Regions from separate parts of the Bordetella saccharivorans genome, predicted to be linked through region 2. Evidence: riboswitches for the same ligand, from Rfam matches in the RefSeq annotation. Region 2 holds a riboswitch; the other holds the start of a gene.
The links. Region 2 has a riboswitch for manganese ahead of ACKTT0_RS13840 (sodium:calcium antiporter). Riboswitches for the same ligand answer to the same signal wherever they lie in the genome.
Positions count from the first base shown of each region.

Region 1: another riboswitch for manganese. It lies ahead of mntP (manganese efflux pump MntP); the one in region 2 lies ahead of ACKTT0_RS13840 (sodium:calcium antiporter).

Region 1 is NZ_BAAFZO010000001.1:696,988-700,748, reverse strand. It holds gene groES (co-chaperone GroES) at 1-63, opposite strand, end outside; gene ACKTT0_RS03355 (AAA family ATPase) at 252-797, opposite strand; gene mntP (manganese efflux pump MntP) at 881-1,447, opposite strand; yybP-ykoY riboswitch at 1,455-1,626, opposite strand; gene ACKTT0_RS03345 (bleomycin resistance protein) at 1,742-2,167, shown strand; gene ACKTT0_RS03340 (ATP-binding protein) at 2,248-3,585, opposite strand; gene ACKTT0_RS03335 (response regulator) at 3,582-3,761, opposite strand, start outside.
Region 2 is NZ_BAAFZO010000001.1:2,899,361-2,903,121, forward strand. It holds gene ACKTT0_RS13830 (NINE protein) at 1-292, shown strand, start outside; gene ACKTT0_RS13835 (aminopeptidase P N-terminal domain-containing protein) at 321-1,664, opposite strand; yybP-ykoY riboswitch at 1,750-1,889, shown strand; gene ACKTT0_RS13840 (sodium:calcium antiporter) at 1,968-2,960, shown strand; gene ACKTT0_RS13845 (hypothetical protein) at 3,338-3,673, shown strand.

The sequences.
Region 1 (3,761 bases), 2.2 Mb from region 2:
AGTCTTGCGCTCGTTGTCCAGGCGTTTGACGATCACGCGATCGTGCAGGGGACGCAGGGCCATGAGGAACTCCTGTTTCTATATAGAAAGGGTGAAAATGATCGGTTTTCAGGCCGGGATGGGCTGTTAGCACTCACCGGCGGCGAGTGCTAATTATAGGGATGATGCCCACGGGTTCAAGGGGGGATGGGCCGGTTGTTACATTTTCGTGCGGGGGCGGCAGGGCTCACTGGATTTGAGCTGTCCCCGTTTCACTGCCCGCCAAGCCGGAACCCTTCGCTTTCCAACGCCGCCGCCACGCGCGCCAGCACGCTTTTCCGGTCATTGCCTTCGGTCGCCAGGACGTGTAGCTCGAGCGGGCCGAGCGCGGCGAACTGCTGGTGCAGCGCCGTGATGGGCGCGGGGTCGGCCAGCGTGTCGCCGCCGCGGTTGCGGCAGCGCTCGATCGCGGCCTGCAGGGGCGGGCGAAGCACGATGTAGTGGACCGGCAGGCTGAGCGCCGCAAACGCCCCGAGGAACCAGGGCCCGACAATGCCGTCGACGATGACGAAGTAACCGCCCCGGGCGTAGCGGGAGGCGGCATTTGCCAGGACATCGAGCACGACCTCGTTCTGCGCATGCGCTTCAGGAAGGTACGGTTGAATGGCCCCGTGCTTTATGAAACGCCAGAAATCGTCTGCATGGAGATGCACCTTCGACGATCCGCCCGAGGCTGCCAGGGCGGATGCCGTGGTTGTCTTGCCCGCGCCCGGCGGGCCGGTGAGGATGAGGATTTCACCGCTGCGATCGATGTTCACCAATGACTCCCACCTGAGTACGATCAGTCCAATTCATGCGCGGCTTCCGGGCGGCTCCGTGCCCCGATGCCCGGCGTCGGGCGCTACGCGGCCGATAGGTGCTCATACAGGATGGTCGCGCCTATCCCGATCAGGGCCAGGCCACCGAGCACTTCGGCACGCTTGCCGGCGACGGCGCCAATGAGGCGGCCCACCATGACGCCGATCGTGACCATCAGCAAGGTCGCAAGGCCGATGGCGACCGCGGTGATGAATATATTGTTGTCGATGAATGCCAGGCTCACGCCTACGGCCATTGCATCGATGCTGGTGGCAAAGCCGGTCGCCGCGAGCAGCCAGAATGAGTGGCGGGCTACGGGAGAAGCCGCCTCTTCATCTTCCTTGAAGGCATTGCGGATCATCATCAAGCCGAGCACGCAGAGCATGCCAAAGGCGATCCAGTGGTCCCAGGCCTCGACATGCCTGGCGGCCGCCGAGCCCAACGCCCAGCCCGCGACTGGCGTCAATGCTTCGATCACGCCGAAGATCAAGCCAGTACGAAGCGCCTCCGCAAAACGAGGCTTGTGCAAGGACGCGCCCTTGCTGACGGCCGCCGCGAAGGCGTCCGTCGACATGGCGAAAGCAAGGATGATCGTGGAAAGCGCATTCATCGGGAGTATCCGGCCGGGCGAGATCGCATAGGTACGTCCATATCGCCCGGCGAAACTATGGAGCACCGATGGTCTCGCCAAGCCCAGCGGGCCGCCTGCGCCATGGCCAAGGCGGCCAAGAGTGTTGACGCAGGCCCTTTGTCATGGACAAAAGGAGGCTACTCCCCAAGGAAGAAGCGCATTTTACATTACTGCATGCGCCGCGCTCGCGCCGCCGGGTTGTCCAGGCGCGACGGACAGCCGAGTCCTGCGGCGCATTATCATGGCGCACTCAAGAAAACGGACCACACCACCATGGAAGAACTACGCCGCGCCCGGATGGTGCCGGAATTGCTGGTCAGCGACCTGTCGCGCAGCCTGGCGTTCTGGATGGACCTCTGCGGTTTCGAGATCGCTTATCGCCGCGAGGCCGAGGGCTTTGTGTACCTGGACCTGGATGGCGCGCAATTCATGCTGGAAGAGCGGCGCGGCGATGCTTACTGGATCACCGGGCCGCTCGAGGCGCCGCTGGGCCGGGGAATCAACTTCGAGATCAAGGTCGCGTCGATCGAGCCGCTGCTGCAAAGGCTCGCGGCCGCTGGCTGGCCGTTGTACCGGCAGCAAGAGGAGCGCTGGTACCGCAGTGATGCGATCGAGGTGGGCGTGCGCCAGTTCCTGGTGCAAGACCCGGACGGATATCTGTTGCGCTTCTCGGCCAGGATAGGCGAGCGGGCGGCCTGACCGGTTTCGCGGGCGGCGGTTTGCCGCGCCGGCGCGCAGGCGGGCATGACCGGCGGGAGTACGTCCGTATCTGCTGGCCGTCAGGCCTGGGGCCTGACTGGAATCTCCAGCTCCGCGGCCAGGCCGCCTCCGGCGCGCGGCCGCAAGTGCAGGCTGCCGCCGAAGCGTTCCATGATGGCGCGCACGATGGATATCCCCAGCCCCGCGCCGTCCTTGCGCTGCCGGCCCTGGTCGCCGCGCCAGAAGCGCCTGCCGATCCGGGCGGCCTGCGCCATGTCCAGGCCGGGGCCGCGGTCCGCCACGGCCAGGCGGCAGCGCTGCGCTGCGTGGTCAAAGGTCACGCTGATGTCGACCATGGCGTCTTTCGGCGAGTAGCGCAGCGCGTTGTCCACCAGGTTGCGCAGCGCGGCTTCGAGCATCGACCTGGGGACCGGGGTGGCGGCGTCGCGGCCATCGAGCGTCAGGGCCAGGCGCTTGCGGTCGTCGGCGCGCGCCTGCGCCAGCACGTGCTCGACTGCCGCGCACACCGACGGGCAGCCGTCGACGCCTTCGGTGGATGCCTCGGCCCACGCCAGCGCCATCATCTGGTCGAGGGTGCGCCGCAACCGGCGTACGCCTTCCTCGGCGCTGCGCAGAGAGGCTTCCGATTCTTCGCCTTCGGTCAGGCGGACGACCTGCAGGTGCGTGTCGATGACGGTCAGCGGGGTGCGCAGTTCGTGCGCGGCGGCGTCGGTAAAGGCGCGCTGGCTGGCCAGTGTCTGCGCCAGCCGCGCCAGCAGGCCGTTCATGGCGTCCAGGACCGGGCGCAATTCGGCCGGCGCGGGGTCAACCGCGATGGGCGTGGTGTCGTGCGTGTCCTTGGCGCGCAGCTGCCGGCGCAGGGCATCCAGCGGGGCCAGCCCGCGCCCGATGCCGATCCACAGCGCTGCCAGGCCGCCGAACAGGGCGATCAAGAACGGCACGCCGGCCGCGCACAGCAGCTCATTGACCAGGGTGTCGCGCTGGTCGACCCGGTCGGCCGTCGTGATCTGGTAGCCATTGGCGCGCAGCACATAGATGCGCCACAGGTTGCCCCGCACTTCGCGGGTGCTGTAGCCCGACGGCAGGGTTTCGAAGTCGGAATGCGGGCCGCTGGTGGTGCGGGCCAGGACCTCGCCGCGCAGCGAGCGGATTTCGCAGGCGATACCGGAGCCGCCGCTGACGCGCACGGCTTCGGCCAGGCCGGCGTTGCCCGCATCGGGCTGCAGCGCGGCGCGTTCGAGCAAGCCCGATACCATGCGGGCCGACATCGCGAGCCGGCCATCGAGCGTGCGGTCGAGGTTGGCGTGCACGCCGCGCATCATCCAGGCGGCGGCGCCAGCCCACAGGACCGCCAGGGCAATCCCCGCGATCAGCACTGCACGCAGGCGCAGGCTCATGGCGCGGGCCTCCAGCCCAGGCGGTAGCCGAGACCGCGCGCAGTCTCGATGGATTCGGCGCCGAGCTTGCGGCGGATGTTGTGGATGTGCACGTTGAGCGCGTTGCTGCCGACTTCGGCGCCCAGCCCGTAGAGACGTTCGTTGAGCACCTCGGTGGGCACCCATCTGCCATCGAC
Region 2 (3,761 bases):
GGCGGCGGCCACGCAGTTCCCGGTCTGGTACGACAACCCGGCCTTCTTCCTGGCATTCATCCCGATGATCGACGGCTTCATCGAGGGCGTGGTGTTCAGCCTGATGCCGGATGAAAAATTCGACCGGCTCTACAACCCGGGCCGGGGCCGGGTCACGCATACCGGCTGGGGGCCGGTGCTGGTGGCCATCTTCGGCACCCTGGTCGGCGCAATCGCCGGCATGTTCGCCATTGCCATGGTGGTGGTGTACACCTGGACCGCCATGGGCTGGCTGGACGGCTACGTGTTCTAGCGCCGCGGCGCGCAGCCCCGGTCCCGGTTCATTCCCGCATCAGGGCCTCGATTTCGCGCGCCTGCACCGGCACGCCGCGCGTCATCAGTTCGCAACCCTCGGCGGTGACCAGCGCATCGTCCTCGATGCGGATGCCGATGTCCCAGAACCGCCGCGGCACGTCGTCGGCTTCGCGCACATAGATGCCGGGCTCGATGGTCAGCACCATACCGGGCTCCAGGGCGCGCCATGGCCGTTCCGCGCCGGGCGCGGAGTCGCCGGCACGGTAGTCGCCGGCGTCGTGCACGTCCAGCCCCAGCCAGTGGCCGGTGCGGTGCATATAGAAGCGTGCGTACGCGCCGGATTCAAGCACGCCATCCAGGGTGCCCTGCAGCAGGCCCTCGTCCAGCATGCCCTGCGCCAGCACGCGGACGGCGGCGTCGTGCCCGTCGTTCCAACTGCGGCCCGGCGCCGTGGCCTGCACCGCGGCCTCCTGGGCCGCCGCCACCAGGTCGTACAGCGCCCGCTGCGGCCCGTTGAAACGGCCGTTGGCGGGGAACGTGCGGGTGATGTCCGCGGCATAGCTGTCGTACTCGCAGCCGGCGTCGATCAGCACCAGCTCGCCGTCGCGCAGCACCGCGTCGCCGGCCGCGTAGTGCAGCACGCAGGCATTGGCGCCGGTGGCCACGATGCCGGGGTAGGCGGGCGCCTGCGCGCCATGGCGACGGAATTCGTACAGCAGCTCGGCTTCCAGTTCGTATTCGTGCATGCCGGGACGCGCCGCCCGCATGGCGCGCGCATGGGCCCCCGCTGAAATGCGGGCGGCCTGGCGCATGGCGGCGATCTCGCCGGCGTCTTTTACCAGCCGCATGTCCGCCAGCAGCGGGCGCAGGTCCTGGATGCGCGCCGGCGGCCGGCGCCGGCCGCGTCCCTGTTGCTCGGCCTCGCCCTGCCAGCGGCGCAGCCGGCGTTCGACATGCCCGCCCGCCGCGAAGGGGCGGTACAGCGTCGGCTGGTCCAGCAGCAGGGCGGGCAGCATGTCGTCCAGTTCATCGATGGCATGGGCTTCGTCAAAGCCGTAACGTTCCATCGCCGCCTCGGGGCCGCAGCGGTAGCCTTCCCAGATTTCCTGCTCGGGGTGCTTGGCGCGGCAGAACAGAATGGCGCGATCGGAGGCGCCCGCCACCAGCACCAGCCACGCTTCGGGCTCGGTAAAGCCGGTCAGGTAGAAAAAATCGCTGTCATGGCGATAGGGGTATTCCGTATCGCGATTGCGCACGGCATGCGGCGCGGTCGCCAGGATGGCAATGCCGCCGCCGGCCGCGCGCAATTGCTCGGACAGGCGCCGGCGGCGGTCGGCGTAGGGGGCGATATCGACGGGCGGCAGGCTCATGGCGGGGGCGGGCGAGGCGGGAAACAGGGCCTACTTTACCGCGCCCGGGCGCTGGCGGGCTGGTCGGCCTGCTGCTACAATCCGCGCCACTGTCATTGGGGAGTAGCCATCCTTTGAATCCCCAAAGGAGTCAGCGTCAACAGACTTGGCGGTTTCGTACCCCATGGCGCTGACGGTTCCCGCGCAGTGGGCCCGCCCCACCGTGCGGTCCAGCCAGGCGAGACCTTTGGCCACGAGGCGTTCACCCTTGCCGGGCGAGCCGCATCGTCGTGCCATTGGTGTCTGCTCGTCCGGCTGCGTCCCATGTTTCTCACCCTGTTCCTGTTCTTCCTGTCGGCGCTGGTCATCTACTTCGCCTGCGAGTATTTCGTCAACGGCATCGAGTGGGTCGGCCACCGCTTCCAGCTGGGCGCCACCGCCACCGGCACCGTCCTGGCGGCTTTCGGCACGGCGCTGCCCGAAAGCGCCGTCACGTTCATGGCGGTGGTGTTCGGCACCACGCCCGAGCAGAAGGACATCGGCGTGGGCGCCGCCATGGGCGGTCCGCTGGTGCTGGCGACGCTGGCCTATGCGGTGGTGGGGCTGGCCTTGTGGCGCGGCGGACGCAGCGCGGCGCGCATCAATGCCGACCAGCAGCGCCTGGCGCGCGACCAGGCCTGGTTCATGGGCGTATTCGTGGTCAAGGTCGCCCTGGGGCTGTTGGCCTTTGCCTGGAAGCCCTGGCTGGGATTGCTGTTCCTGGGCGTCTACGCGCTGTATGTGCGGCGCGAGCTGGCCAATGACGAAGCCTGCCTGGACTGCGACGATCTCGAGCCGCTCAAGCTGCGCCCGCGCGATCCCGATCCGACCATGGCCTGGGCCTGTATCCAGACGGCGCTGGCGCTGCTGGTGATCGCCGCCGCCTCGCACGTGTTCGTGCGCCAGATCGAGCTGCTGGGCATCGCCTTGGGGGCCTCGCCGCACGTGGCCGCGCTGCTGCTCGCGCCGGTCGCCACCGAACTGCCGGAGATCATGAACGCGCTGATCTGGGTGCGGCAGGGCAAGGAGCGCCTGGCGCTGGCGAACATTTCCGGCGCCATGATGATCCAGGCCACCATTCCCAGCGCCCTGGGCATTTTCCTGACTCCCTGGCTGCTTGACGGCCCGCTGCTGGCGGCCGGCCTGTTCACCTTGCTGTCGATCGCGCTGCTGTGGCTGCGCTTCCGGCGCGCGGGCATGAGCGTGCCCGTGCTGTCCACGGTGGGCGGCTTCTACGGCTTGTTCGCGTTGTACCTGGGCTGGCATTTCGCACGCTGACGAGGCGGCGGCGTGTTGCACAAATGCGCGCAACAATGGGGAAAACCCTTGCCCGAGGCCGGAAATCCACGTAAAATCATCGTGTTTACATCATACGGAGTTGTTCTGTGAATACCGATTCCGGCGACAGTAGTCGATCTTGCATCGACGTCGCTGCCTGACAGGATCTCCGCAGAATCTCCTTCTGCCGCATCCTGCCAGTGCAGGGTGCGGTTCCGGTGGCAGGTCCTCTGCCGCCAGTTCCCGCAAAAAACCGCCTGAACCGTAGCTGTGCCATCGCAGCCGTGCGTGCTTGCGCGCTTGTCGCGCCCGTTCGTGCCGCTGCGCGGGCTTGCGCGTATTCGCACGAGCGCTCCCCGTTTCATTGGGAGGTTGCCATGCGTTTCTTCGACCTGTTCATGCGCCGTGCCGGCGTGGACCGCCCCGTCGCGCCCAATCGCCGTCATGGCACTTCGCGTCTGACCATCGTCTGCCCGCGCGACGCGCTGGGCGCGGTGCGCAAGCAGATCTGCCTCGATTTCGGCGCCGCCGGCCTCGACGTGGCGCAATTCCAGATCGACTCCAGCCGCGACGCCGATTTCGCCTCGGCCTGCATCACGGTCAATTGTCCGCCCGAGCTGCGGCCCGAGCTCATGTCCCAAGCGCGCCGCCTGCGCGCCAATCCCGTCGTGCGCCATGTGCAGTTCGGCGCCTCGGCCCGCGCCGCCGCCTGATGGCGCGCCGGGCGCGCCAGTCAACTACAATGCCGTATCGGCCATGGCATGCGCCATGTCCGTGTATTGACTAAGTTTTTCTGGGTTT